DNA from 2 places in the Aeromicrobium phoceense genome. Region 1 is predicted to be linked to the other one. Evidence: riboswitches for the same ligand, from Rfam matches in the RefSeq annotation. Region 1 holds a riboswitch; the other holds the start of a gene.

The links. A riboswitch is a leader RNA that binds a small molecule or an ion and turns the genes downstream of it on or off. The one in region 1 is predicted to bind cobalamin.
Region 2: another riboswitch for cobalamin. It lies ahead of H1W00_RS04825 (energy-coupling factor transporter transmembrane component T); the one in region 1 lies ahead of H1W00_RS10685 (ABC transporter substrate-binding protein).

What each region holds. Positions count from the first base shown of each region.
Region 1 is NZ_JACEOG010000001.1:2,211,850-2,226,758, reverse strand. Features, by position in the region: gene H1W00_RS10735 (ABC transporter permease subunit) at 1-163, opposite strand, end outside; gene H1W00_RS10730 (ABC transporter permease) at 160-1,275, opposite strand; gene H1W00_RS10725 (sugar ABC transporter ATP-binding protein) at 1,272-2,822, opposite strand; gene H1W00_RS10720 (substrate-binding domain-containing protein) at 2,937-3,872, opposite strand; gene H1W00_RS10715 (substrate-binding domain-containing protein) at 4,104-5,138, opposite strand; gene H1W00_RS10710 (sulfite exporter TauE/SafE family protein) at 5,304-6,194, shown strand; gene cobF (precorrin-6A synthase (deacetylating)) at 6,182-6,961, opposite strand; gene cobN (cobaltochelatase subunit CobN) at 6,958-10,557, opposite strand; gene H1W00_RS10695 (ABC transporter ATP-binding protein) at 10,610-11,371, opposite strand; gene H1W00_RS10690 (FecCD family ABC transporter permease) at 11,368-12,390, opposite strand; gene H1W00_RS10685 (ABC transporter substrate-binding protein) at 12,387-13,415, opposite strand; cobalamin riboswitch at 13,471-13,651, opposite strand; gene H1W00_RS10680 (sulfite reductase subunit beta) at 13,701-14,579, shown strand; gene H1W00_RS10675 (precorrin-8X methylmutase) at 14,576-14,909, shown strand, end outside.
Region 2 is NZ_JACEOG010000001.1:1,018,891-1,033,799, reverse strand. Features, by position in the region: gene H1W00_RS04880 (sugar phosphate isomerase/epimerase family protein) at 1-326, opposite strand, end outside; gene H1W00_RS04875 (Gfo/Idh/MocA family protein) at 346-1,467, opposite strand; gene H1W00_RS04870 (TIM barrel protein) at 1,464-2,330, opposite strand; gene H1W00_RS04865 (substrate-binding domain-containing protein) at 2,401-3,573, opposite strand; gene H1W00_RS04860 (ABC transporter permease) at 3,585-4,661, opposite strand; gene H1W00_RS04855 (ABC transporter permease) at 4,658-5,653, opposite strand; gene H1W00_RS04850 (ATP-binding cassette domain-containing protein) at 5,650-7,173, opposite strand; gene H1W00_RS04845 (ROK family transcriptional regulator) at 7,267-8,433, shown strand; gene H1W00_RS04840 (hypothetical protein) at 8,543-9,184, opposite strand; gene H1W00_RS04835 (ECF transporter S component) at 9,181-9,996, opposite strand; gene H1W00_RS04830 (ABC transporter ATP-binding protein) at 9,993-11,594, opposite strand; gene H1W00_RS04825 (energy-coupling factor transporter transmembrane component T) at 11,591-12,733, opposite strand; cobalamin riboswitch at 12,808-12,943, opposite strand; gene H1W00_RS04820 (hypothetical protein) at 12,952-13,797, opposite strand; gene H1W00_RS04815 (prenyltransferase/squalene oxidase repeat-containing protein) at 13,794-14,909, opposite strand, start outside.

The sequences.
Region 1 (14,909 bases):
GCAGGATCCGCCCGTAGGTCACCTCGCCGTACACGAGCATGCCCACGAAGATGACCACGGCCGCGAGGGTCGGCAGCGTCGCCGCACTGCGCTTCCAGAGCGCGACGGCTCGGTCGGCGAGGGTGGCGCGAGTGGGGTCGGCGGTCGCCAGATCAGTGCTCATGCGGAGACCCTCGCTCCCTGCGTCGAGGCGTTCTCGGACGTGCCGTCGGGGCGCGGCGGGCCGACGTCGGGTCCGGGCCGCGGCTGGCGCCGTTCCAGCCAGCGGAGAACCTGCTGGGACTGCATCAGGCAGAGGACGATGATGACGATGGCCTTGAACGCGGGCGTCGCCGACGACGGGATGCCCAGGAACACGACCGTCTTGTTGAGGGTGGCGATCAGCAGCGCGCCGACCGCGGCGCCGCGGATCGAGAACCTGCCGCCGGCCAGGGACGTGCCGCCGATGACGACGGCCAGGATCGCGTCCAGCTCGAGCTGGTACCCGGTGCGCGAGACGTCGACGCGCATCACCGTGGCCGTGGCGAACAGTCCGGCGATCGAGGCCAGGAAGGCACTGAGCACGTACACCGCGAGCAGCAGGTTGCGCGGCTTCACGCCGGCCATCCGGGCGGCGCGCAGGTTCACCCCGATCGCCTCGATCAGCAGGCCGAGCGCCGACCGGCGGACCACGAGGCCGACCACGAGCACGATCGCGACGGCGAGGAAGAAGACGACGGGCAGGCCCAGGACGTAGCCGTTGGAGATCCACCGGAAGGACGGGTTCACCGAAGCCGTGTTCTGACCCTCGGTGATGACCTTGGCCAGGCCGCGCCCGGCCAGCATCATCACGAGGGTGCTGATGAACGGCTGCAGGCCCACGAAGGCGACCAGCACGCCGTTGACCAACCCGAGCGCCGTGCCGATCGCCAGCGAGAGCAGGACGGCCGTGAACGCGGCCTGCGTGCCGGCGTCCGCGCCCGCGGACTGCAGGAACTCCATGGACACCGCGCCCGAGACGACCATGATCGACCCGACCGACAGGTCGATGCCGCCGGTCGCGATCACCAGCGTCATCCCGGTCGCGATCAGCAGGATGGGCGCCGCGGCGCGCATGATGTCGATGAGGTTGCCGGCGACGTGACCGTTCTGGTCGTTGACGCTCAGGGCGAGGTAGCCGGGGTCCTTGGCGAGGTTGACCAGCAGCAGGACGACGATCGCGACCAGGCCCCAGACGTAGGGCTGTCGCATGAGCTCGGCGAGGCGGGCGCGAACGGTGCGGACGACGGCGCTCATGCCGTCACCACCACGTCCGTCGCGTCCGGCGACGGCCGCACGATCACGTCGACGATGTCCTGGGCGGTTACGTCGGGGCCGTTGACCAGCTCGCCGACCACGCGGCGGTCCCTGAGCACGACGATCCGGTCGCTGAGCCGCACGACCTCCTCGAGCTCGGACGAGACGAAGACGACGGCCACGCCGTCCTCGGCCAGGCCGGTGACGTACTCCTGGATCTCGGCCTTCGCGCCGATGTCGATGCCCCGCGTCGGCTCGTCGAGGATCAGCAGGTCGGGCTGCGTCGCCAGCCAACGACCGAGGAGCACCTTCTGCTGGTTGCCGCCCGAGAGGTTCTTGATCGGCCGCTCCGGATCGGCCGGGCGAACGCCCATCGCCGTCACGTACGTGTCGACGATCCGGTCCTGCTCCACGCGCGACAGCGGGCGCATCCAGCCGCGCTTGGCCTGCACGGCCAGGATCAGGTTCTCGCGAACGGTCAGGTCGCCGACGATGCCCTCGTCACGGCGGTTCTCGGGCGAGTACGCGATCCGGTGCTTGAGCCCCGCGACGGGTGACGACAGCGACACCTGCTCACCGTCCACCTCGATGCTGCCGTCGTCGGGACGGTCGGCGCCGTAGAGCAGGCGGGCCAGCTCGGTGCGACCCGAGCCGAGCAGTCCCGCGAATCCGACGACCTCACCGCGGTGCACCTCGACGTCGGCGCTCTCGATCGACCCGGTGCGCCGGATCCCCGTCGCCTTCAGGATCGGCACGGCGGCCAGGTCGACCTGGTGCCGCTCACGCCCGGACTCGACCTGGGCCAGGGCCGCCATGTCGCGACCGATCATGAGCGAGATCAGGGTCGAGCGGTCGAGCTCGCGGGTCGGCCGCTCGTCGACCCAGGTGCCGTTGCGCAGCACCGTCATGCGGTCGCTGATCGCGTAGACCTGGTCGAGGAAGTGGGAGACGAACAGGATCGCGACACCCTGGTCCCGCAGGGAACGGATGACCCCGAACAGCCCTTCGACCTCCGCCGCGTCGAGACTCGAGGTCGGCTCGTCGAGGATCAGCACCCTCGACTCGATGACCATCGCCCGACTGATCGCCACCAGCTGCTGCATCGCGATCGAGATCGAGGACAGCGGCTGGCGCGGGTCGAGGTGGCCCAGCCCCAGCCGGTCCAGGGCCGCAGCGGCTGCCCGGTGCGTCGCGCGCCAGTTGATGCCGAAGGCGCCACGCACCTCGTGGCCGAGCATCACGTTCTCGCCGATCGTGAGGTTCGTGCAGAGGTTGACCTCCTGGTAGACGGTCGAGACGCCGGCGGACTGGGCGTCACCGGGACCGTGGAAGGAGCGCTCGCGGCCGTCCACTCGGATCGATCCCGCGTCGATCCGGTAGACGCCCGTGAGGGCCTTGATGAGGGTGGACTTGCCGGCGCCGTTCTCGCCCATGAGGGCGTGGACCTCGCCGGGGAAGAGCCTGAGGGACACGTCGTCGAGGGCCTTGACGCCGGGGAATTCGATGGAGATCCCGCTCATCTCGACGATGGGGGTGCGTTCGGTCATGCTGCGCTCGATCCCGAGGGTGGTGGTGGGTGGTGTGAGCGTGACACCGCGGGTGCGGGACGGGAAGGGAGAGGCTTCTGCCGCCCCGCACCACGGTGCGTCAGTCGTGCCGGGTCAGAACTTGCGCTCCGGCAGCGCCGCCTCGGCGGCCTCGGGCGAGTCGAACGTCTCGCTCGGCACGATGATGTACGGCTCGACGTCCTCGCCGTCGAGCACCTTCTCGACGACCTCCATGGCCGTTTCGCCGAACAGCGGGTTGTACTCGGCGACGAAGCTGAGCTGGGCCGCGGCGAGCGCCTCGAGCGCGCCCTTGGTGCCGTCGATCGTGGCGATCCTGACGTCCTCGCCGGGCTTGAGGCCGGCGTCCTCGACCGCCTGCACCGCTCCGAGACCCATCTCGTCGTTCTGGGCGAACACGAGCTGGATGTCGTTCTTGTTCGCCTTCAGGGCCGTCTCCATGACCGACTTGGCCTCGTCGGTCGACCAGTTCGCGGTCTGCGCGCCGACCTTCGTGAAGGCCGCGTTGCCGCCCATCACCTTGTCCCAGCCCTCGTTGCGCTCGTTGACGACCGAGACGCCGGCCGGTCCTTCGAGGACGAAGTACTTCGCCCCGTCGGCGAACGCGCCGACCGCCCAGTTCGCGACCGACTCGGAGACCTCAAGGTTGTCCGGCGCGATGCGGGTCACGTAGAGATCGGTGTCGTCGGGCTCGATGCCGCGGTCCAGCAGGATCACGGGGATCTCGGCCTCCTGGGCCCGCTTGAGCGAGTCCTCCCATCCGGTGCTCTCGGTGGCCGACAGCAGGATCACGTCGACCCCCTCGTCGACGAACGACGTGAACGCGTCGATCTGCGACTTCTGGTCCAGGTTGGTGGCCGGCGCGTACTTGAGGTCGTATCCGGCCTCCTCGGTGAAGGTGTCCTGGATGTTCTGCTCGTTGGCCTCGCGCCACGCGCCCTCGGGACCCACCGCGACGAAACCGACCGTCGTGGTGTCGTCACCGCCGTCGCCGGCGTCACCGCCGCCGCAGGCACTCAGTCCGAGCGCCATGACACCGAACGCGGCAGTCGCCGCAAGCCCCCGAAGGCCTCGCTTGTTCTTCGACATCTGTGTCCTCCTTGAGATCGCGACACCGGATCCCGGCCGTCACGTCCGGCGTCACGGCGACGCCAGTGTGTCCTGGATCACGATTGTTACCGCTAACACACTCTCGCGCAAGCCCTTTTCGGACAGAACTTGCTCAGGTGCGCGGAGGAGGCGTCCGCAGGGTGTTCGCGGGGGTCAGGTCCGCGGGGGCGCCGTCGACTCGCGCACGACCAGAACCGGCTCGATCATCGCGCCGTGCGCCGGCACCTCGCCCTCGATCGCCTCCAGCAGCAGGCTCAGGCTCAGTTCCCCCAACGCCTGGAAGTCCTGCTTGACGGTCGTCAGCGGAGGCAGGAAGTGCGCCGAGTCGGGAACGTCGTCGAAGCCGACGACGCTGATGTCCTCGGGAACCCGCACGCCTCGCGCGTGGAGTCCGTGCAGCAGGCCGAGTGCCATCTGGTCGTTCGCCGCGAAGATCGCCGTCGCCGACGTGATCGTGTCGTCGTGGGTCGCGACCCAGTGACCGAAGTTCGAGGTCCAGTCGCCTTCGACGACCCCCATCGGCTCCAAACCCGCCGACGCGATCCGATCCAGCCACGCCCTCTCGCGCGCCTGCGCGTCGACCCAGTCCAACGGCCCCGCGACGTGCGCGATCCGGCGGTGCCCCAGGCCGATCAGGTGGTCCAGGGCCGCGAGCGCGCCCGCACGCTGGTCGACCGCTGCGGTGAAGAGGTGCTCTTCGGGCTCCGCCGTGATGGCGAGCCGGGGCAGCTCCGTCGCCTGCTGGTGCAGGAGCTCGAGCGAGGACGTCCGCGGGGCGATCACGCATAGCGCGTCGATGCCCTGGGTCACCAGGTGCATGACTCCCGAGTCGATCGCGAGCTCGGGGTTCTCCGACATCGAGTAGGCGCTGACGGCGTAGCCCTTCGAGCGCGCGGCCGCCTCGAAAGCGCGCAGGGTGCTGTTCGGCCCGTACTCGACCGGCGAGTCGACCAGGACCCCGATCCGCATGGTCCGGTTCGTGGCCAGCGCCCGAGCGTGCGAGCTACGGGTGAAGTTGACCTGCTCGATCGCCGCGAGCACCTTCTCGCGCGTCGCGGGCTTGATGTTCGGGTGGTCATTGAGGACCCGCGACACGGTCATGTGCGACACGCCGGCGAGCTTGGCGACGTCGTAGATGCTCGGCTTCGACCTCACCTTGGCAGGCCGTCCGCGGGGAGCAATGGTCACGCGGCCCACCTTGCCAGACCGGACACGCCGGCGTCCCGAGCGACGCACGCGGTTCTTCACCGAGCCTCGGACGCGTGGTCCACGTTTCGGACACCCGTCCCATTGCCGTCAAACTCTCGTAACCTACTCGTGTTTGGACACAACGGACGTCGAAGGCAGGTGGGCATGGGGATCGTGGTCGCCTTCGCGTTGGCGGGCGGACTCGCTCAGCTCGTCGACGGCACCCTCGGGATGGGCTTCGGCGTCACGTCGGCCACCGTGCTGCTGTTCATGGGCGTCGCTCCGGTCACGGCGAGTGCCGCCACCCACGCGGCGAAGCTGCCGACGACACTGATCAGCGGCCTGTCGCACTGGCGTGAGGGCAACGTCGACACCGCGGTCCTGGTCCGCGTCGCGCTGCCGGGCGCGGTGGGCGGCTTCCTGGGCGCCGTCGTCCTCACCAACATCAGCCTCGCCTCGGCGAAGGGCTGGATGTCGGGCCTGCTGGTCTTCTTCGGCCTGGTGATCTTCGCCAGGTTCGGGCTCGGGGTGCGGCTGATCCCCACCCCCAGGAACGGCCACACGGCACGCTGGCTCTCACCGATCGGCCTGCTCGGCGGCTTCGTCGACGCCACCGGTGGCGGCGGCTGGGGCCCGGTCGTGACGCCCAGCCTGATGACCGTCACGCGTCACGAACCGCGCAAGATCGTGGGAACCGCGAATGCCGCCGAGTTCCTGGTGGCCGTCTCCGTCTCGTTCGGATTCCTCACCGGTGCCGCACAGCACGGGATCCCGTGGCTGCCCGTGATCGGCCTCGCGCTCGGCGGCATCGTCATGGCCCCGATCGCGGCGCGCCTGGCCGGTCGGCTCCCGCATGCCGCGATGGGCACGATGGTCGGCGGCCTGGTGATCCTGGTCAACTGCGTCACGATCTTCGATGCGTTGGGCGGGCTGCCGAGCTGGCTCGACGCCCTGCTGATCCTGTTCGCGGTCGGCGTCACCGGCACGGTGGCCGTCAAGGCTTGGCGCCGCGAGAGGGACGAACGCAGAGCCGCGGTGCTGGTTCAGGCCTCCTGAGCGCCGCTCACCCGTCGACGCAACAGATAGGTGTCCATCACCCAGCCGCGTGCGGCCCGGGCCTGCGCCCGCCGGGCTTCGATCTCGTCGGCGACCTCGTCGAGCCGCCCGGAGACCAGCTGCTCGTCGGACGAGCCGAGGTTCGCGCCCCACCAGATCCGCCAGGCCGACGGGTCGGGCAGGCTTCGGCAGGTCAGGGAGCCGTCGAGCATGACGACGAGGTTGTCGCCCTCGGCGGCGTCGTCCAGCAGGCGACGTCCGGTGGTGATGGTGATCGGCCCGCCGATGGTGTTGAGCACGAGGCCGTGCCGGGCGGCAAGCAGCTGGACGCTGCTCAACCCCGGGATCACCTCGACCGCGACGTCGGCGTTCCCGCGCTCGACGATGCGGTCGGCCAGCCGGATCGCCGAGTCGTAGAGGGCGGGGTCGCCCCACACGAGGATCGCGGCGTCACCGGGGTGCTCCAGCAGCGCCTCCTCGAAGGCCACGGCCCGCGCCTCGTGCCAGTCACGCACGGCGGCGCCGTAGTCGGCCGGGTCGGCACGGTCGCGCTCCGGATCCGGCACGTGGACGATGCGCCACTCCCCCGTCACGTGCCGGTCGCAGATCGTCTCGCGCATGGCGATGAGGTCGGCCGTGCCCGGGTGCTGCTCGGTCTTGTCGGCGACGAGGAAGAAGTCGACCTCGTTCAGTACGCGCGCCGCCTGGGCGGTGACGAGCTCGGGGTCCCCCGGACCGAGGCCGACGAGCGCGAGCCGGCGTGTCACGCGTCGTCCTCGAGGTCGCCCTCGACCTCCAGGTAGACGCGCGCCATCTCGGCCATGACCTCCGGATCCGGCTCGTCCCACAGGCCACGGTCGGCCGCCTCGTTGAGCCGCTCGACGATTCCGCGCAGGGCCCACGGGTTCGACCGGCGCATGAACTCCTGGTTCGTCTCGTCCAGGACGTACTCCTTCGCGAGCGACTCGTACATCCAGTCGTGGACGACTCCGGCCGTCGCGTCGAAGCCGAACAGGTAGTCGACCGTGGCGGCGAGCTCGAACGCGCCCTTGTAGCCGTGGCGCTGCATCGCCGAGATCCAGCGCGGGTTCACGACGCGCGAGCGGAAGACGCGGTTCGTCTCCTCCTGCAGTGACCGCGTGCGCACCGCGTCGGGGGTGGTCGAGTCGCCGACGTACGCCTTGGGCTCGGTGCCGGTCAGCGCGCGGACCGTGGCGATCATGCCGCCGTGGTACTGGAAGTAGTCGTCCGAGTCGGCGATGTCGTGCTCGCGCGAGTCGATGTTCTTCGCCGCGACCGCGATCCTGCGGTAGCTCGTCCGCATGTCGTCACTCGCCGCCACGCCGTCGAGCCCGCGACCGTAGGCGAAGCCGCCCCACGCGGTGTAGACCTCGGCGAGGTCGGCGTCGTCGCGCCACGAGCCGGACTCCACCACCTGGAGGATGCCCGCGCCGTACGAGCCGGGCTTGGAGCCGAAGATGCGCGTCGTCGCGCGGCGCTCGTCGCCATGCTCCGCGAGGTCCTGCCGCGTGTGCGCTCGGACGAAGTTCAGCTCGTCCGGCTCGTCGAGGCCGGCCACGAGCTGGACCGCGTCGTCGAGGATCTCGATGACGTGCGGGAACGCGTCCCGGAAGAACCCCGAGATGCGCACGGTGACGTCGATGCGCGGGCGACCGAGCTCCTCGAGCCCGATGACCTCGAGCCCGTTGACCCGGCGCGACGCCGGGTCCCACGTCGGCCGCACGCCCATCAGCGCGAGCACCTCGGCGATGTCGTCGCCCGACGTGCGCATCGCGGACGTGCCCCAGACGGAGAGGCCCACCGAGCGCGGGTGCTCGCCGGTGTCCTCGAGGTGACGGGTGACGAGCGACTCGGCCATCGCCTGGCCGGTGTCCCAGGCCAGTCGCGACGGCACGGCGCGCGGGTCGACGGTGTAGAAGTTCCGGCCCGTCGGCAGGACGTTCACGAGTCCGCGCAGCGGCGAGCCGGAGGGGCCCGCCTGGACGAAGCCGCCGTCGAGCGCGTGCAGGATGTTCGTCAGCTCGTCGGTCGTGGCCGCGAGGCGCGGCACGACCTGCTCGGCCGCGAAGCGCAGGACGTCGCGGACCACCGGGTCGTCGTGGAGCGTGTCGATCGCCTGCGGATCCCAGCCGGCCTTCTCCATCGCCTCGACGAGGCCACGGGCCTGAGCCTCGACGGCGTCGACCTCGGCCGTCGGGGCGTCGTCGGCGAGGCCGAGCGCGGCGCGCAGCCCCGGCAGGGCGCGGTTCTGGCCGCCCCAGACCTGCGTGGCGCGCAGCACCGCGAGGACGAGGTTCACGCGCCCCTCCCCTGCCGGTGCCTGGCCCAGGACGTGCAGGCCGTCGCGGATCTGGACGTCCTTGATCTCGCACAGCCAGCCGTCGACGTGCAGCAGGAAGTCGTCGAACTCCTCGTCGCCGGGTCGTTCCTCGAGGCCGAGGTCGCGGTGCATCTGGGCGGACTGCATGAGGGTCCAGATCTGCTGGCGGATCGCGGGCAGCTTGGGCGGGTCCATCGCGGCGACGTTGGCGTACTCGTCGAGCAGCTGCTCCAGCTTCGCGATGTCGCCGTAGCCCTCGGCCCGTGCCATCGGCGGGACGAGGTGGTCGACGATCGTGGCGTGGGCCCGGCGCTTGGCCTGGGCGCCCTCGCCCGGGTCGTTGACGAGGAACGGGTAGATCAGCGGCATGCTGCCGATCGCTGCGTCGGTGGCGCACGCCGCCGACAGCGCGGCGTTCTTGCCCGGCAGCCACTCCATCGAGCCGTGCTTGCCCAGGTGGACGACCGCGTCGGCACCGAAGCCCTGCTCGAGCCATCGGTAGGCCGCGAGGTAGTGGTGCGACGGGGGCATGTCCGGGTCGTGGTAGATCGCGACCGGGTTCTCGCCGAAGCCGCGCGGCGGCTGGATGAGGATCACGACGTTGCCCGCCCGCAGGGTCGCCAGGACGATGTCGCCGGCGTCATCGACGAACAGCGAGCCGGGCGCCTCGCCCCAGGTCTCCACCATCTCCTCGCGCAGCGCAGCGGGCAGGTGGGCGGTCCACCGGAGGTAGTCGTCGCGGCTGATCCGCACGTGCGACTCGCTCAGCTGGGCCTGGGTCAGCCACTCCTCGTCCTGGCCGCCGGCCTCGATGAGCGCGTGGATCAGGGCGTTGCCCGACGTCGTGTCCGGCTCCTCCCCCTCGACCGGCGGCAGCGGGTCGAGACCCGGGATCGCGCCGGGCTCACCGAGGTCGTAGCCGGCGTCGCGCAGCTGGCGGAGCAGCCGGATGGCCGACACGGGAGTGTCCAGCCCGACTGCGTTGCCGATGCGGCTGTGCTTGGTGGGGTAGGCCGACAGCACGAGGGCGACCTTGCGCTCGGCCGGCGGCACGTGGCGCAGGCGCGCGTGGTTCACCGCGATGCCGGCCACGCGGGCGCAGCGCTCGGCGTCGGTGACGTAGCGCGGCAGGCCGTCGGCATCGACCTCCTTGAAGGAGAACGGCACCGTGATGAGGCGCCCGTCGAACTCCGGGATGGCGATCTGGGTGGCGGAGTCGAGCGGGGTCACGCCGTCGTCGGACGCCTCCCACTCCGCGCGGCTGGAGGTGAGTGCGAGCGCCTGGAGGACGGGCACGTCCAGCGCCCGCAGCCGCTCGACGTCCCACGACTCGTCGTCCCCGCCGGCGCTCACCGCCGCAGGCTTCGAGCCGCCGGCGGCCAGGACCGTGACGACGATCGCGTCGAGCGTGCCGAGCTCGGCGAAGAGGTCGTCGGCCGCCGCGCGCAGCGACGAGACGTAGACCGGCACGCCGCAGGCCCGGCCGGTGGCATCGATGGCATCGGCCAGCTCGTGGGCGAAGGCGTGGTTCCCGCTGACCTCGTGGGCCCGGTAGTAGAGGATGCCGACCCGTGGCAGGTCGCTCGGCGCGGGCTGGCGGCTCACACCCCACTCCGGCAGCAGCGCCGGCGGCTCGAATCCCTCACCGGTCAGCAGCACCGTGTCGGACAGGAACGCGTGCAGCTGGCGCAGGTTCTCGGTGCCGCCCTCGGCGAGGTAGCGGTGGGCCTCGGCGCAGATGCCGATCGGCACCGTCGACAGCTCCATCAGCGCGGCGTTGGGCGTGCGCTCGCCGCCGAGCACGACGAGCGGCCGGCCGGACTGCCGGATGACCGCTGCGACGTCGCGCACGTCCTCGGGCGATCCGAGCACGCGCAGGACCACGAGATCGGCGTCGGCGGTGAGCTCGTCCCGCCTTTCGTCCGTGACGCGGGCCGGGTTGGCCCAGGTGTAGTCCGCGCCGCTGGCACGGGCCGAGAGCAGGTCGGTGTCCGACGTGGACATGAGGGCGATGCGGGTCATGGGGCTCCTTGGGTGGAGGTGGTCGGGGAGGCGGGACGCGGGTCGAGGAGGGTCATGGCTGCCACACCACGGTCAGCGCGCCGGTGATGCGATGGCGCTCGACGAAGGCCTTCACGCCGTAGACGTCGGCGACGAGCTCCTCGGTGATCACCTGGACGGGCGTCCCGGCGGCCACGACGCGGCCGTCGGCGAGGACGACGATCTCGTCGCAGTACGCCGCCGCGAGGTTGAGGTCGTGCAGCGCGGCGACGGCGGTGACCTCCGCGTCGCGGACGAGCCGCAGCACGTCCAGCTGGTGTCGGACGTCGAGGTGGTTGGTCGGCTCGTCGAGCAGCAGGACCTCGGGGTCCTGGGCCAGCGCGCGGGCGATCTGCACGCGCTGCCGCTCGCCGCCGGACAGCGTCGCGTAGGGCTGCTCGAGCCGGTCCAGGACTCCGGTCGCCGCGGCGGCGCGACGGATGGCCTCGACGTCCCGCTCCCCCACGGGCTGCCACGAGCGCCGGTGCGGGATGCGACCGAGCTCGATGACGTCACGGACCAGCGGGTCGGTGTCGGTGGCCGACTCCTGCTCGACCACGCCGACCCGCTGGGCGATCTCGCGGCGCCGCAGGGACGCGAGGTCGTCGTCGCCGAGGCGGACGACGCCGGTCGTGGGCGCGCGCAGGCCCGCGAGGAGGCGGAGCAGGCTCGACTTGCCCGACCCGTTGGGGCCGAGCAGCCCGACCATCGAGCCGGGTGCGGCCGTGATGCTGACGCCGTCGACGATCAGCCGGTCGCGAACCGACCACGAGACGGTGTGAGCGGTGAGGTTCATGCCCGCGCACCCTTCCGCCGCAGCAGGATGAGGGCGAAGGCGGGGACGCCCAGCAGGGCGGTGGCGACACCGACCGGGAGCTCCTGCGGCGCGATGACGGTGCGGGCCGCGGTGTCGACCCAGACCAGGAACACGGCCCCGCTGATCGCCGCGAGCGGCAGCATCCGCCGGTGGTTGACGCCCACCATCGCCCGCGCGACGTGCGGCAGCACGAGTCCGACGAACCCGATCGCCCCCGAGGTGCTGACGATGACCGCGGTGGTCAGGGCGGTCACGACGAGCAGGATCAGTCGCGCACGGGCCACGTCGATGCCGAGCGTGGCCGCGCTGTCCTGGCCGAAGGCGAACGCGTCGAGCGTCGACGCCAGCAGCAGGCACGCGATCACGGCCCCGACCACCGTCACGCCGACGACCGCGACGTCGGACCAGGAGGCGCTGCCCAGCGACCCGAGCAGCCAGAAGAGGACGCCGCGCGTCTGCTCCGCGTCGGCGGAGGTGAAGACGATGAACGACGTCAGCGCCGAGAACAGCTGGGTGGCCGCGACCCCGGCGAGGACGACGCGGTCGGTGGTCCCGCCGGCCGCCGCGGCCAGGACGAGCACGAGCAGGAAGGCCCCGATGGCGCCGACGAACGCTCCGGCGGCCAGGCCCACCGCGCCCGCACCGACCCCGAGGACGACGATCGACACGGCTCCGGTCGAGGCACCGGAGGAGACACCCAGCACGAATGGGTCGGCCAGCGGGTTCCGCAGCAGGGACTGCAGGATGACGCCGCACACGGCCAGCCCGGCACCGCAGGCCGCCGCAAGCAGCGTCCGCGGCAGCCGCAGGTCCCAGACGATGCCCTCCTGGATCCGGCTCAGCCCGGACTCGCCCCCGGCCAGTCGCGACCACGCCAGGGACACGACCGACCGCGGACCCACGTCGGAGGGTCCGATCGTGACCGCGATGCAGGCCGAGGCCACCAGCAGGGCCAGCCCTGCGGAGCCCAGGAACCAGGCGCGCCGGGTCGTCGTCACCGTGAGAGGCCGAAGTCGGCCAGTGCGTCGGCGACCTGCTCCAGTCCTTCGACGGTGCGGATCGAGGGGTTCAGGGCGGCGCCGGTGAGGGCGACGTAGCGGCGGTTCCTCACCGCCGTCATCTCGCGGGTGACCGGGTTGGTCTCGAGGAACTCGATCTTGGCCTTCGCCGTCTCGGCCGTCTGGCTCTTGCGGGTGAGGTCGCCGATCACGAGGACGTCGGGGTCACGCTCCGCGACCGTCTCCCAGCCGATCTGGGGCCACTCGGACTTCGTGTCGTCGAAGACGTTCTTCAGGCCCAGGGCCCGGGTGATGATGCCGGGCCCGCCGCAGCAGCCGGCCATGTAGGGCGCCTCGCTGTTGGCGAACCAGTAGAGGACGGTGACCTCGTCCTCCGGCGCCTTCGCGGACGCTGCGGCCACTCGGTCCTGCAGGCTGGCGACGAGCTCCTCGCCCTGCGCCTCGACGTCGAGCAGCTCGGCGAGCTCGGTGACCTCCCGGTAGATCGTGTCGATCTCGAGGACGCCGGTGCGCGCGCCGTCGCCGTCGCCCTCGTTCTCCTTGCCCTCGCACTCGGCGGGCGACAGGTACGTCGGGACGCCGAGCTTCTCGAAGGCGTCCGCCGAGCCGACGCCGCCCTGGCCGAGCACGCTCGCGAACGAGGCGGTGACGAGGTCGGGCTCGGTCTGGAGCACCCGCTCCATCGAGGGCGTGCTGTCCGCGAGTCGCTCGACCTTCGCGTTGTCCTCCTCGAGGCCCTCCATGACGGGATCCGTCCAGGTGGACGTGCCGGCCATGCGGTCGGCGAGCCCGAGGGACAGCAGGATCTCGGTCGAACCTTGGTTGAGCGACACGATGCGCTCGGGAGGGGCCGTGACGGCGGTCGTGCGACCGCAGTTCTCGACCTCGCGCGGGTAGCCCGCGGCGGTCTCGGCATCGGGGGTGGCATCGCTGCTCGAGCAGGCGCTCAGCGCGAGCGCGGCACCGACGAGCAGGACGAGGGGACGACGGGATGGAGTACGCACGGACGCGGTCCTTCGAGGTCTGGGGCTCTTTCGCGAAGCCCGGTGGACCAAACGGCGGTCGCCGTGAGGGCCAGCAGGTCTTCGGACTCGGGATCGACCGGACGGAGCGCCTTCCCAGACCTCTCGGTCCAGTGGCTTCGTGCCCCGCCCGTCACCCTCACCGCTGCGCGTCAGTCCCGGACTCTCACCGGGTTCCCTGGCTCATCGCTGAGTTTGACTGGCGCCACGAACGTAGCAGCCCGTCCGCCGATGCGTCGCCAGGAGGGTGCCTGACACCATGACCGGGTGACCGGACGGACTCGACGCGACCTGTGCCCCGGCCTGCTGCGCCCGTGGATCGCCGACGACGGCGCCCTGATCCGGGTCCGCATCCCGGGCGGTGCCGTGTCAGTCGACGCCCTCGGAGGGCTCCTCGACGTCGCCCGGGACCACGGCGACGGCACGGTGCACCTGACCAGCCGTGCCAACCTGCAGGTGCGGGCGATCCCGCACGACGACGGCTGCCTGTCCGACGCCGTCGTGGACGCGGTCATGGCCACGGGCCTGATGCCCTCGACGTCGCACGAGCGCATCCGCAACGTCATGGCGTCGCCGCTCACCGGCCGGTCCGGCGGGCGAGCGGACCTGCGACCCGTCGTCGAGGAGCTCGACCGCCGGCTGTGCGCCGAGCCGAGCCTCGCGGCCCTGGCCGGGCGCTTCCTGTTCGTCCTCGACGACGGGCGTGGTGACGTGCTCGACCGGGACCTCGACCTGGGCCTCGTCGCCCTCGACGCGGACACCGCCCAGGTCCGTGTCGGCACCGAATCGTGGGGCCCCGTGGTCCCCCTGCCCGCCTCCGCGGAGACCCTTGCGGCACTCGCCTCGCGGTTCGTCGAGCTCGCGGGAGCCCGGGCGAAGTCGCCCTGGCACGTCGACGAGCTCCTCGGCGGCGGCGCGGCGCTGCTCACCTCGCCGTCGCAGCCCCACCCCGGCACCCGGGTGAGCAGCGCTCCCCCGGACCTTGGCAGGATCGAGCAGGTCGACGGCCGCATTGCGTGGCACCTGCCGGTGCCCGACGGCCGGCTCGACGCCCGCCTGTTCGACGAGGTCCGCGCGCACGGAGCGCACCGCCTCGTGGTGACGCCGTGGCGCACCCTGATCGTCCCCGACCTGGAGAACGCATGACTCTCGCCCCACCGTCGCGCCGCTACGACTACGTCACCGACGGCGCCGCGATCTACGTCGACTCCTTCGCCACGATCCGCGCCGAGGCCGACCTGTCGCGCATCCCCGCGGACGCCGAGAAGGTGGCGGTCCGGATGATCCACGCGTGCGGTCAGACCGACCTGACCCGGGACCTCGTGATCCATCCCGGTCTGGTGTCCGCGGCCCGCTCCGCGCTCGAGTCGGGGGCCCCGATCATCACCGACGCGCACATGGTCGCCGCCGGCGTGACGCGGGCCCGGCTGCCGCGCGAGAACGACGTCCTGTGCTTCCTGCGCGACCCCGCCGTCC
Region 2 (14,909 bases), 1.2 Mb from region 1:
GCGGCGCGGCGGCGCACGCCCTCGGGCTCCCCGTCGCCCCACACCCGCGGCCCGACGATGGACCGGTGGCGGTCGTCGATCGGGTCGTCGCACACGGCTTGGCCCTTGAGGTGGTTCGAGATCGCCCAGCAGCCGAGGCCGTGCCGGCGCAGGATCTCCAGCCGTCCCTCGACGTAGTCGTCGTCGTCCCAGCGCCACGCGTCGAGGTGCTCGCCGGACACGGCGATCTCGAGGCCGTCGTAGCCCCAGCCGGCCGCCAGCTCGGCGACCTCCTCGAGCGTCAGGTCGGCCCACTGGCCCGTGAAGAGCGTGAAGCGCTTGCCCATGGTGTCCCTCCTTCGATGATCAGGATCTCGCGAGTGCGACCGTGTCGCGTCCGGCGACGGCACTGCGCTCGATCGCGTCGAGCACCCGCTGCACCGCCAGACCGTCCTCGAACGACGGCGTGGGGTCGGTGCCGTCCGCGATCGCGGCGAGGAAGCCGGCGGCCTGGGTCGTGAACGTGTGGTCCCAGCCCAGCACGTGACCGGGCGGCCACCACGGCTCGAGGTGGGGGTGGTCGGGCTCGGTGACGAGCACGCGGGTGCGTCCCTCGCCGGTGTCGATCCACAGCTCGTTGAGGCGCTCGAGGTCGAAGGCGACCGAGCCGCGGGACCCGTACACCTCGATCTGCAGGGCGTTCTTGCGCCCGGTGGCCATCCGGCTGACCTCGAGGCTGACCATCGCTCCGCGCGACGTGCCCAGGAGCGCCCACGCGGCGTCGTCGACCGTCACCGGCTCGGGACCGGAGGGTCCCGGACGCGACCCGACGAACGTCTCCAGCCGGCCCGCCACGCTCGAGACCTCGTCGTCCAGCAGGAAGCGCACCTGGTCGACCACGTGCGAGCCGAGGTCGCCCAGCACCCCGGACCCGGCCTCCTCCTTGCGCAGCCGCCAGGTCATCGGGGCCTCGGGATCGACGAGCCAGTCCTGGAGGTAGGAGGCCCGCACCTGGCGGACCTCGCCGATCCGGCCCTCGGCGATCACCTGGCGCGCCAGGGCGAGCGCGGGCACGCAGCGGTAGTTGAACCCCACCATCGAGCGGACCCCGCGCGCGCGGGCCTGCTCGGCGGCGACGACGAGCTCCGCGGACTCCTCGAGCGTGTTGGTCAGCGGCTTCTCCACGATGACGTGCTTGCCGGCGCGCAGGGCGGCCAAAGCGATCTCGTGGTGCAGGTGCCCGGGGGTGCAGATGTCCACGATGTCCACGTCGTCGCGGGTGACGACGTCGCGCCAGTCGGTGGCGGACTCGCGCCAGCCGAACTGGTGGGCTGCCGAGCGGACGGCCGAGGGATCGCGGCCGACCAGGACCTGCTGGGCGACCGGGGGCAGGTGCGGGTGGAACGCCCCGACGTTGCGCCAGGCGTTGGAGTGGGCCTTGCCCATGAAGGAGTAGCCGATGACGGCCACCCCGAGCTCGCGCGTCATCGTGACTCCCCCGTTCGGTTCAGCTCGCGCAGGAACGCCAGTCCGTCGCGCGCCAGGTCGTCCTGCGTCGGCGCGAGGGGCCGCCAGATCGACGCCGCCGTGGCGATCGAGGCGTTCTCGGCCGTGAAGCTCTCGATGACGAGAGGGCCGGTGTGCCCGACCTCGTCAAGGGCGCCGATCAGGGCGTCCCAGTCGGTCTGGTCGCCCCCGGGCGCACCGCGGTCGCTGCCGCAGACCTGGATGTGCACGAGGTGCTCGCCCGCCGCACGGATCGCGCCCGCGCTGGACCGCTCCTCGATGTTCAGGTGATAGGTGTCCAGCGCGAGGCCGAGCGACGCCCCGAGGAGTCCGTCGAGGCCCTCGAGCGCCTGGTCGACCGTGTTGACGAGCGACGTCTCGTAGCGGTTCAGCGGCTCGATGCCGATCCGCACGCCGCGGGACGCCGCGTGCTCCACGACCGGCGCGAGACTCTCGCGCCACTGCCCGTAGGCCTCGCGGCGCTCGTCGGGCGACAGGCGCCACGTGCGGCCGGTCGCCGCGTAGAAGGGGCCGCAGACCGCCTCCGCGCCGATGCCGGCGGCGAGGTCGACGCACCCGCGCAGGTAGTCCTGCGTCGCCGCGACGGCCGCGTCATCGGCCCCGACGAGGTCGCGTCCCGGCGCCATCGCGCCGACGACCGAAGGGGCCAGGCCGGTGCGCGCGAGCGCCGGACCGACGACGTCCGCCGTCAGGTCGCCGAGGTTCTCCAGCGGCAGCTCGACCGCGTCGAAGCCGAGGGCGGCGACGTGCTCCAGGCGAGCCTCGACCGTGGCGTCGGTGAGCGGCGACTGCCAGACCCACGTGTTGATGCCGATGCTGCGCACGACTTCTCCTGTCGAGAGGGACGGGTGGGTCCCGGGTGGCGGCGCCGAGTCGCCGCCACCCGGTTCGCGATCAGCGGTCCTGCCAGGCCTTCGGGAAGCCCGGGAGGTCCTCGCCGCCGAACTTGGCGTAGTGCCCGTCCGGCATCCCGTCGTTCGCCTTCAGGTAGTCCGCGCGGTCGTCCTCGGTGATCGGCGACTGTGGCAGGACCCACTCGGCCGGCACCTCCTCGCCCGCGAAGATCTTCTGCAGGGCCAGCAGCGGGGTGCGCCACTGGAAGTTGGAGTAGACGGGCGCCAGGCCGGTCAGGCCGGTGTCCTCCCACTTGCGCAGGAAGCTCATCTCGTCCTCACCGGTCATGACCGGGTAGTCCTTGCCCGCGTCCTCGAAGGCCTCGATGGCCGCGACGGCACCGTCACCGGCGTCCATCCAGACGCCCTTGATGTCGTCCTGGTTGATGGCGTCGGTGATGATCTGCTTGATCTTGGTGGGATCGGCGTCGGTGAACTGGTCCTCCGCCTCGATGTCGTTCTCCTCGAAGATCTTCTCGGCCGCGGCCCAGCGGGTCTCCAGGACGTCGACGCCGGGCAGGATGCGCAGCGCGATGACCTTGTCGCCCTTCTCGAGGTTGTCCACGAGGAACTCGGCCGTGTCGATGCCCCACGCGTAGCCACCGATCGGGTGGATGAACGTGGTGGCGCAGTCGGTGTCGACGCCGCGGTCGAACACCACGACCGGCTTGCCGGTCTCACAGGCGCGCTCGACGGCCGGGGTCATCGCCGCCGTGGAGTTCGGCGAGATGATGAAGGCGTCGCAGTTGCCCTCCTTGATGAAGTAGTCGATGTCGGCGATCTGCGTGTCGTCGGAGTCCTGCGCGTCGCGGGTCTCCATCTCCGAGACGACGCCCTCGTCCTGCATCACCTTCAGCTGCTGCTGCATCGTGATCCAGCCGGTCTGGCGCCACGGGTTGCTGATCGAGGCGTTCGCGAAGCAGACCTTCTTGGCGCCCTCGGTCTTGAACTTCGCGGTGTCGGCCATGTCGCCGGCGATGTACTGCATCCACGGCGTGGCGGGATCGCCCTCGAAGGTGGCGCTGCGCTGTTCGTCCTGACGGTCGAAGTCAGCCTGGACGAACCACTCGGTGTCCTTGGATCCCGAGTCGTCGTCGCCGGAGTCGGGCACGTCGTCCGTGCTGCAGCCGGCCAGTACCAGGACGGCCGCGGCCGACACCAGTACCCCTCTCATGGATGCGCGCATCAGTTCTCTCCTGTCGTTGCGCCCGTGGCGGGCTGGGGTGATGGGGGTGGAGAAGTCGTGGGGCCGCGGCGGCGCCCTGCGCCCTGCCAGGCCCGGCCCGCGAGGGCGACGGCGGCGATGATGATGAGGCCCTGCACGGTGTCGCGCCACGTCGACGCGATGCCGAGGCTGGTCAGCAGCACGAAGAGCAGCTCGAGCGCGAAGGCGCCCGCCGCGGCCGAGAGGACCCAGCCGCGTCCGCCGCCAAGCACGACGCCGCCGAGCACGACCGCCGTGATGGCGGCGAACTCGTAGCCGCCGCCGACCGAGGGGTGAACGCCGGCGTAGCCGACCAGCAGGATGCCGGCGACTGTCGCGGACAGGGACGAGATCATGAAGGCCCGCGTCTTGGTCCACCACAGCGGCGTGCCGGAGAAGCGTGCGGACTCGGGGTTGTCGCCGGCGGCGATCAGGGTGCGACCGAACGGACGGCGCATGAGCCACACGGCGAACGCTCCGACAGCGATGAGCACGATCAGCGGGTACGGGATCATCCCGACGACCGGCACGTTCTCGATGCCGCCGCGGCCGATCTCGCGGAAGCGGTCGGAGGGGTTGCCGGTCGCGGCGCCGCCGGTGACGTATCGCACGAGACCCGTCAGCGACAGCATCATGCCGAGCGTGACGATGAAGCTCGGCACCTTGAGCAGCGTGGTGGCCAGCCCGTTGAGCAGCCCGATCCCGGCGCCGACGGCCAGCATCAGCAGCAGCCCCGGCAGGATCCGCGACTCGTCCTGACCGATGACGTTGCCGGCCAGGACGACCTGGGCGGCGATCACCGCGCCCATGGAGAGGTCGAACTCGCCGCTGACGATGACGAAGTACTGGCCCATCGCGGCGATCGCGATCGGCGCCGTGCGACCCGCGAACCGAATCAGCGAGTTGCCCTCGGCGAAGCTCGGGTTGGACACGATGATCGCGAGGAGCAGCGCGATGACGAGGAGGAAGACGGCGCCGCCGGGGGTGGCCAGGACGCCCAGGAACCGTCGGCCGGGGGTGCCCTCGTGGAGGGGCAGCGCGCGCACGCTCATGCTCATGAGACGACCTCCTTCGTCGCGCCGAAGCGCTCGGGTCGCCGGTCGATCTCGCGGCGCGCGTAGACGGCGACCGCGACGACGATGACGATGCCGCGCACCACGTCCTTCAGGAACGGGTTCAGCTCCATGACGCCCATGACGTTGTCGAGGACGGCGAAGATGCCGACGCCCGCGATCGTGCCGACGATGCTGCCCTTGCCGCCCGAGAGGAGGGTGCCGCCGAGCACGACCGCCGCGATGGACATCAGGTCGTAGCCGGCCTGCGAGCCGACCGTCGGCTGGCCGACGCCGAGGCGCGCGAGCAGCAGCAGTCCGGCGAGCGCGGCCGTCACGGAGCAGATGACGTGCGCCGCGACGATCGGCACCTGCGTCCGGACGCCCGACATGCGGGCCACCTCGGCGTTGCCACCGACGGCGTAGATGTGGTGGCCGAGGCGCGTACGGCGCAGCATCAGCACGGCCAGCCCGGCGCACACGAGCATGATGAGCGTGGCCACCGGCACGGGGCCGATGCGCGTGGCGTCGAGCAGCCGGAAGGCGTACGGCGCCGTGCCCGAGCTGCCCTGGTAGTTCGACCCGAGGAAGCCCGAGACGATCAGGCCGGTGCCGAGCGTGGCGATGAAGCCGTGGACGTGGAGCATGCTGACGATCAGGCCGTTCAGCAGGCCGAAGAGCACCGCGACGCCCAGCGCCACCGCGACGCCGAGGGCGATGTTCGCGGAGCGGTCGGCCATGATCCCGCCGGCCAGAACACTGGCGAGGCTGACCATGAAGGGCACGGAGAGGTCCAGCGAGCCCACGAGGATCACGAGGGTCTGGCCGATCGCGATCAGGCCCAGGATCGTCATGGTGGTCAGGACGTTGTCGATGTTGCCGACGCTGAAGAAGTTGCGGCCCTCGAGCGCCGTGATGATCGAGCCGGCGACGATCGAGACCGCCAGCACGACGAACACGATCATCGTCGAGTCCAGACCTGCCAGACGTGCCTTCATGAGGCGATCTCCTCGTCCAGTCCGGCCGCGAGCGACAGGATCGTCTCCTCGTCGGACCCGCCGGGCAGCTCGCCGGCGAGCCGGCCGTCGCGCATCACGAGGACGCGGTCGGACATCCCGATCACCTCGGGCAGCTCGCTGGACACCATGAGCACGGCGATCCCGCGGGCGGCCAGCTCGCGCATCACCTCGTAGATGGCGTGCTTCGCGCCGACGTCGATGCCGCGCGTGGGCTCGTCGAGGAGCACGATCCTCGGGTCGGTGACCAGCCATCGGGCCAGGACGACCTTCTGCTGGTTGCCGCCGGACAGGAACTGGGCCTCCTGGCTCAGCGAGCGGGCCGAGACCGACAGCGAGCCGAACAGACCGGGCACCTCGCGCCGAGCCGCCTCGGTGCGGCGCGGGAAGACGGCGCGGACCACGCCGAGCGCGTTGTCGAGCAGGGACTGCTGCAGGGACAGGCCGGTGGCCTTGCGGTCCTCGGTCACGAGCGCCAGACCGGAGCGGATGGCGCGGCGCGGGGAGCCGATCGGGGTCGCCGCGCCGTCGACGGTGAGCTCGCCGCGGGTGAACGGCTCGATCCCGAAGATCCCCTCGAGCAGCTCGGTGCGGCCGGAGCCCTGCAGGCCCGCGATGCCGACGATCTCGCCGGCGTGCAGCGTCAGGTCGATGTCGTCGACGTAGCCGTTGCCGGCGCCGCGCAGCTGCAGTCGCGGCTCGCCCACCGTGGTGCCGGGGGTCGGGTCGGGGATGAACGAGTCCATCGGCCGGCCCACCATGAGGCGCACCAGCGTGGCCTCGTCCAGCTCGGAGGCCGGGCGCGTGTCGACCTGGCGGCCGTCCTTCAGCACGGTCACCGTGTCGCACAGGTCCAGCACCTCGCGCAGGCGGTGGGAGACGTAGACGATGGCGACACCGCGCGAGGTCAGCCGGCGGACGATCCCGTAGAGCAGCTCGACCTCGTGGTCGGCCAGCGCGGCGGTCGGCTCGTCCATCTGGATGACGCGGGCGTCGAAGCTGACGGCCTTGGCGATCTCGACGATCTGCTGCTCGGCGACCGAGAGCGAGCGGACCCGGCGCGACGCACGCAGGCCCTCGATGCCCAGCCCGGTCAGCAGTGCGGTGGTCTCCTGCTCCATGCGGCGCGTGTCGACGAGGCCACCGCGACCGCGGGGTTCGCGACCGAGGTGGATGTTCTCGGCGATCGTCCGCTCGGGCAGCAGGTTGAACTCCTGGAAGACCGTGGCGAGCCCGGCGCGCTGCGCCTCGACGGGGTGGCCGAAGGTCACCGCCTCGCCGTCGAGCTCGATGGAGCCGGAGTCGGCCGGGTGCACGCCGGCGAGGATCTTCATCAGCGTCGACTTCCCGGCGCCGTTCTCGCCCACGAGTCCGAGCACCTGTCCGGCGACCAGATCCAGGTCCACACCGTGGAGGACCTGGTTGCCGACGAAGGCCTTCGTCACGGCGCGGACGCGCAGCACCGGCGCGTTCTCGCGCACGTTCGGGTCAGCCTCGTTCACGCAAGCACTGTGACACAGATCTCCACTTCTGTCGAGTATTCGGTAAAAGTTGTCGGCTGGACGTTCAAAAGGCTGAATGGTTGAATCAGCACCGTGAAGACCAGCGACGTGTTCGCACTGCTCCAGCGCGAGGGTCGGCCCATGACCCGCGCCGAGCTGGCGGCGTCGAGTGGTCTGGCGCGCTCCACCGTGGCCTCACGCGTGGACCTCCTTCTGAAGCTCGGGCTGATCGCGCCGTACGGGGGCCGCAGCTCCACGGGCGGCCGTCCGCCGTCGCTGCTCGCGGTCAACACCGGGGCGCGCGTGGTGGCCGCGATCGACCTCGGCGCCCGGCACGCCCGCGCCGCGATCGTCGACCTCTCCGGTGCCGTGCTGGCGCAGGACCGCGAGGACCTGGACATCGCCGACGGCCCCGTGCCCGTCCTGCGTTGGGTGACCGCGACCGTCGACCGCCTGATGCTTCAGACCGGCCGCCCCCGCACGGACCTCGCCGGCATCGGCATCGGCCTGCCCGGCCCCGTGGAGCACTCGACCGGTCGCGCGATCAACCCGCCGATCATGCCCGGGTGGGACCGGTTCGACGTGCCGCAGTTCGTCCGGCGCTCGTTCGACGTGCCCGTGCTCATCGACAACGACGTGAACATCATGGCGCTGGGCGAGCAGGACACCCAGTTCCCCGACGAGGACGACCTGATCCTCATCAAGGCGGCCACGGGCATCGGCGCGGGCATCATCGCCGGCGGCGAGCTCCAGCGCGGCGGGCAGGGCACCGCCGGGGACATCGGGCACATCCGCGTCTCCCGCGGCAGCGACGTGCTGTGCCGGTGTGGCAACGTCGGCTGCCTCGAGGCGCTGGCCGCCGGGCCCGCGATCGCGCGGGTGCTGGACCGGCCCGGGGTGACCACGGCGACCCACGTCGTCGACCTCGTCCGCTCCGGCGACCTGGCCGCGATCCAGGCGGTGCGCCAGGCGGGCCGCGACATCGGCGACGTGCTGGCGATGATCGTGAACTTCATCAACCCGTCGGTGGTGGTGATCGGCGGCGCCCTCGCCGAGGCCGGCGAGCACCTGCTGGCCGGCATCCGCGAGGAGGTCTACCGGCGCTCGCTTCCGCTGGCCACCGAGCACCTGCGCATCGTGCCGTCGGTCAGCGGCGAGCAGTCCGGCGTCCTGGGCGCCGCGGCCATGGCGATCGCGCACGTGCTCTCGCCCGAGGCGATCGAGCAGGCCAGCGCCGAGTTGCTGGCCGCCGCCGACTGACGCCGAGTGGCGCAAACCGGGGTCACGAGGGGCGCAAGAACGCCCGCCACTCGGCGAGTGGCGGGCGATTCTGCGCCACTCGCGGTTCCGGTGGGCGAGTGACCGGGGGTCAGTCGCGGCGGCGGCGCGCGACGACGAAGGCGGCCACGGCCACCAGCAGGGCGGCGACGATCGCGATGGGCAGCGCGACCGTGGCGAGGGAGGACGACTCATCGTCGGTCACGGCCTGGTCGCCGTGGTTCTCGTGGTCCGCGACCTCGGCATCGGCACGCGTGGAGGCGTCGGCGGCGGCGTCGACCGGGACGTTCTCGCCGTCGGCCATCAGGTGGTACCTGAGCGCGATGAAGTCGCCCGGGACGAGCTCGTACTCCTGCAGGCCCACCGAGGCGTAGCCCCAGTCCTGGCCCTCCTGGGCCACCAGGAACGCCCAGTAGCCCGGGCCGTTCAGCGCGTTGCCGCACTTCTCCTGCTCCGGTGCCGGCAGTCCGTCGATGCGGCACACCATCGGCATCGCACCGCTCGTCTCCGCGGTCTCGACGCCGGCGGCGTTGAGGGCCTCGAGGCCGGTCGTGCCCACGGCGTCCTGGGCGCACACGACCCGGTCCTCGCCGTCGAGCGAGCCGAACTCCAGCACGATCGGGACGTCGCCGGCCGCCTCGCAGGACTCCTCGGCGGTGGCCGTCGTCGGCAGCGCGACGACGCTCGCCGACAGCAGGGTCACCGCGGCGAGGCGGGCGAGCAGGCTCTTCATGTGGACTCCTTGGAGAGGTACCGGGCGCGCCGGGCGGCGCGCCTCAACGTGGCCAGGACGGCCGGCCCGAGCACGAGCACCAACACGCAGTTCGTGATCGCGCGGCCGAGGTCCCAGCCCCAGAACGAGGTGAGCAGGGTGAAGACGAGGAAGCGCTGCAGGTTCTCCAGCACGGGGTCGCCCGGCACCATGGCCAGCGAGTCCTCCGCGCCGGGGATCGCGATGCCGAGGGTGAACGGCCAGGACGACAGGTTCATCAGCAGCCCGTAGGCGAACGCCGCGATCACCGTGTAGACCGCGAGCACGGCGATCTCCGACCGCCCGGTGAACCGCCGCGGCAGCAAACCGGCGCCCATGCCGACCCACGCCGCGCACAGCATCTGGAACGGCAGCCACGGCCCCACGCCGGAGGTGAGCAGCGCCGACGCGAACAGGCTCGTGCACCCGAGCACGAAGCCGAAGCCCGGCCCGAAGACCCGACCGCCGAGGATCAGCAGGAAGAAGATCGGCTCGACGCCGGCCACGCCCGCGCCGAGGGGCCGCACGGCGGCGTTGATCGCGCTCAGCACCCCCAGCATCGCGAGCGCCTTGGAGTCCAGGCCGCCCTCGGACAGCTCCGCGATCACCACCAGGACGACCACGGGCATCAGCACCATGAAGATGAAGGGCTGGTCCACACGGGTCTGGTCCGGCGCGGGCGCGAAGATCAGCGGCCACAGCAGCATGAGCAGCCCCGCGACGCTGGCGGCGCCGAGCACGAGCGCGGACCGCAGGGTGACCGGGACGGCCTCGGCGGATCGCAGGCCGCTCACCGGACCACCTCCGTGGGCAGCGCGGCCGACACCTCGTCGACGGTGAGCCAGTCGTGACCGAGCACCTTCGACACCTGGGGCGCGAAGGCGGGCGACTCCGCCAGCACCGTGCGGACCGGCCCCGTGGAGACGATCTCGCCCTCGGCCATCACCGCGACGGTGTCGGCCACGGTGGCGACGAACTCCACGTCGTGGCTGGACACGACGATCCCGCGACCCTCGGCGGCGAGGTCGCGCAGGATCGCCGCGAGGGCCGCCTTGCCCGGGTAGTCGAGGCCGCGGGTCGGCTCGTCCAGCACGACCACCGCGGGGTGGGCCGTGAGGACGATCGCCAGGACGAGGGCCAGCTTCTGCCCCTCCGAGAGGTCGCGCGGATGACGGTCGCCGGGGATGCCCGGCGCGAGACGGTCGAGCAGCGCGCGGCAGGTCCCCGGGTCGACGACGGACTGGTCGTCGGCGGCGGCGCACTCGCGGTCGACGGTCTCGAGGTACAGCAGGTCGGAGGAGGTCTGCGGGACCAGGCCGACCAGCATCCGCGCCTCGGCCGGGCGCACGTCGCCCGGGTCCACCCCGTCGACGTCGACGACGCCCGCGGCCCGCGCGCCCGTGCCCTGCACGGCCCAGAGCAGCGAGCTCTTGCCCGACCCGTTGCGGCCCATGAGCGCGACGACCTCACCGTGGCCGACCTCCAGGTCGACCTCCTTCACGGCCGCGAAGCGCCCGTACTGCACGGTGATCCCCCGCGCTCGCAGCGCCGGCGGACGCTCGAACGGCACGTGAACGGGCGGCGGACCGAGCCGCGAGGCGAGCGGCCTCACCCGGCGCCGCGCCTCACGGACGGACAGCGGCAGCGGGCTCCAGTCGGCGAGGCGTCCGAGGTGCACGAGCGGCGGCGCGACCGGCGCGTCCACGAGCAGGGCCGCCGTCTCGCCGATGCGGACCCGGCCGTCCTCGACCACGACGAGCCGGTCGGCGAACGGCACGACGCGCTCCATCCGGTGCTCCGCGACGACGACGGTGAGCGCCAGGTCGTCGACAAGGCGCGCGATCGTGGCCAGGACGTCCTCGGCCGCGGTGGGGTCGAGCGCCGAGGTGGGCTCGTCGAGCACGAGCACGCGCGGGTGCATCGTCAGCACCGAGCCGATCGCGACGCGCTGCTGCTGGCCACCCGACAGCGAGCGCACCGAGCGGCGCCTCAGGTCGGCGATGCCGAGCAGGTCGAGCGTCTCCTCGACGCGGCGACGCATCGTCTGCGGGTCGAGGCCGAGGTGCTCCATGCCGTAGGCGAGCTCCTCCTCGACCACGTCGGCCACGAAGCCCGAGGCCGGGTCCTGCGCGACGTAGCCCACGAGGTGCGCCAGCTCGCGCGGCGGCCTGCCGAGGACGGACGAGCCGTCGATGCGGATGTCGCCGCCGAGCGTGCCGCCGGTGAAGTGGGGCACGAGGCCGTTGAGCATCCCCAGCAGCGTCGACTTGCCCGAGCCGGTGCGGCCGGACACCAGCACCAGCTCGCCCTCCTCGATCTCGAGGGTGACGTCGCGCAGCGTCGGGTCCTGGGCGCCGTCGTACCAGAAGGTCACGTCGCCGAACGAGATCATGCGTCCTCACCCCCCACCTGGTCGTGGGCGACGGGCGCCTGCGGGGCGACGAACACGGGCAGGATGCCGATGGCGACCACCGCGAGCGACAGCACGCTGAGCGGGGGCCAGCCCGGGACGTCGGGGTAGATCACGGGGATCTGCTGCGTCGACAGCGCCTTGAGGCCGATCGCCACGGCCACGCCGGACGCCGCGGTGAGGTACTCGGCCGCCTGCCAGGCGATGGGCCGGTAGCGGGTGCGGTGCACCCGGCGGCCCGCCGACCGCAGGGCCAGCACCGCGAAGACCAGGCCCACGGCCAGCATCGGGTAGGACAGGAAGCGCGGGGCCGTGCCGTCGAGGTAGCCGTAGGTGCCCACGCTGAGGCCGAACAGGCCCACCAGCATCAGCACCCCCGTGGCGAAGCGGTCGCGAGGCGCGACCGTGCCGGAACGGCCGTAGCCCCGCGCGTCCATCCCGGCGGCGAGCGTCATCGAGCGGTCGAGGGCGTCCTCCAGCACGGGGATGACGATGCGGTGCATCGCGCCGGTGCCGCGGCTCGCGTCACCGCGCAGCTTGCGCGCGCGGTTCACCCGGCGCACGCTCTCGGCCAGCTGGGGGAAGACCGAGACGGCGACGACCAGGGCCGCGCCGACCTCGTAGAGCGCCGGCGGCGCGGCGGCGAGCAGCTTCTTGGGGTTCGCCAGGGAGTTCGCCGCGCCGATGCAGATGATCAGCGTGGCCAGGCGCATGCCGTCGTAGAGGCCCAGCAGCACCTCGTTGACCGTGACGTCACCGAGCAGCTGGACGCCCCGCGCCACCTCGGGCAGCGGGATCTCGGGCAGGCCGAACAGCACGGGGTCGCCCGGTGCCGAGCCGCCGCCGAGCAGGATGCGGAAGACGACGCGCATCACCACGATCAGCAGCCCGAAGTACAGGTAGTAGCGGAACGACAGGGCCCACGGGGCGTCGCCGCGGCACGCCGCCACCACGAGCGCCGCGATCGCGACGATGACCAGCAGCAGGAAGGGGTTGAGCGTGAACGACGCGCCCGCCGCGAGGCCGAGCGCCCACAGCCACCACGCGCCGGGGTGCAGCTCGCGCCGGGGACGCCCGGTGGCTGGGCTCCTGACGGGGGTGGAGTCGACGACGGCGGTCATCCGGTCCCCTTCCCCGCGGTACGGGGGCGAGGTCCACGAGGGCGATCGCCCACCCGTCGTTGCGCGACAACATGTGGTGGTGGCCGTCCGGCGCGGGTTCCCGGCTCACTCCGCCGGGTGGGGCGGGGCTCACGGTTGCGGCACAGCACCGGAATCTCACCGGTTTCCCCTGGGCCGGACGTTGGTCCAACGCCCGCGAGTCTACTCCCCCGCGACCGTCAGCCGGACCGGCGTCGGTACCACGTGACGCCCCCGGCAGCGGCCAGCAGCACCACGACGCCGGCTCCCGCGACCAGGGCGGCGGGCGACGTCGAGTCGGACCCGGCCTCGGCTGCCGTGGGCTGGACCGCGGGCGCACCGGCGACCGGCTCGTCCCCACCGGAGGTCGTCGGCGCCTCGGTGGTGGGCGTGGCACTGGACGACGGCGTCGCCGACGGGGTCGGCCCCGACGTGGCCGGCGAGGTCCCCGCGGACGGGGTCGCCGAGGCGCCGGGGACGGCCGCCTTCGGCGCTGCGGTGGCGGTGGTGCGCTCGGTCGAGCCCTTCGGACGCGGCTTGTCCTTCGCACCCGGCTTCGACGTCCCGGAGGTGGGACGCGTCGTCTCCCGGGTCGGCGCCGGTGCGACCGCTGGCTGCACCGACGGCCACGTCCGCGAGGACGAGGTCTGGAACACGAACGCGACGGAGCCGCCCTGCGGCACCTTCAGCGAGGAGGCACCCACGCTCGCGTAGGCCCAGCCGGACTTCCCGTCCGAATAGAACAGCGCCCAGTAGGCGTCGCTCGGGGAGGCCTCGACGCAGGGGTCCGACGCGGGCGCACCGTCGACACGGCACACGAATCCCGGAGCGCGCGACGCGTAGGTCAGCCGGTGGCCGGCGTCGGTGAAGTTGCTCGCGGCACGGCCACCACCGTCGGAGTCGCACCCGACGCTCGAGCCCACCACGACCGTGACGCCCTGGCTGCCGCTGCACGCCGCGGCCTGGGCCGGTGCGCTGAGGGACGCGGGTCCGGCGGCGACCCCGAGGAGGGTCGCCGCCAGGACACGACGGAGCAGTCGGCTCACTTGACGACCCGGAAGACCCTCACGCCGTTGCGCTCGGCGTAGGCGCCACGGACGATGACCTTGACCTTGCCCGTCTTCCGGCCCACCTTCAGGCGGTACGTGTACGTCCCGCTCTTCGACGCGACGCCGCGCTTGACCAGCTTGCCGCGGTAGTAGACGCGCACCGGCTCGGCGGCGGCGAGGCCGCGCACGACGACCTTCTGCACCTTGGCGCGGCGCACCTTGGACTTCGACGAGACCCGCAGCTTCTTGGCGGCCAGCACCTGGACCGACGTGGTGGCGACCGTCCGGCCGGTGGCGTCGGAGACAGCGACCGTGCGACGGGCGGTGCCCTTCGGGACACGGAGCGTGAAGGTGGCGCGGCCCGCGGCCGGCACGACCTTTCGGGCGGTGGAGCCACCGGCGACACGCGCCGTGCTGCTCCAGCCGGCGGCGAGACCGCTCGCGGTGACGTTGACGGTGCCGCCCGAGCGGGCGAACCGCGGCACGGCCGCCGCGGCACGCGGCGACGAGAGCAGCGCGAGGGCCGGAGCCGCCTGCGTCGAGGCGCGGATCCACTGGTCGATCGCGAGCTCGTCGATGCCGTCCGCGGTGCCCGCGGTCAGGGCCGCCCGGTCGTAGGCGATCGCGCCGGTCTCCGAGGCGAGCTTCCCGCCCGTGGCCTCGGTGACCTGGTGGCGGGCGATCCACGAGGCGGCCTTCGTCGCCTCGGCGGCACGACCCGCGCGGCTCAGCGCCACGGCGGCCAGGCCGGTGCTGTTCGTGTTGGGGACGCCGTTGCCGACGAAGGAGCCGTCGGCCGCCTGGGCGGCGGCGATTGCGTCCACGGCGCGGTCGATGACCGCAGCGTCGACGTCGAGTCCGGCCTCGCGCGCGTCCACCAGGGCGTTGAGGGCAGCCGTGGTCGTATCGATCTCCGGCACCTCAGGGCAGGGCGCCGTGAGCACCTGACGGAAGGTCCCGTCCGCGCACTGCTGCGCCGCGACGTAAGCCACCGACGCGGCGGCCTCGTCGCTGTCGCCGGCGATCAGGCCGCGGGTGGCGAATGTCTGGCCGAAGAGTCCGTAGGTGTCGCTGGACTCGCCGGTCTCGTCGTTCGTGGCAGCCTCGAT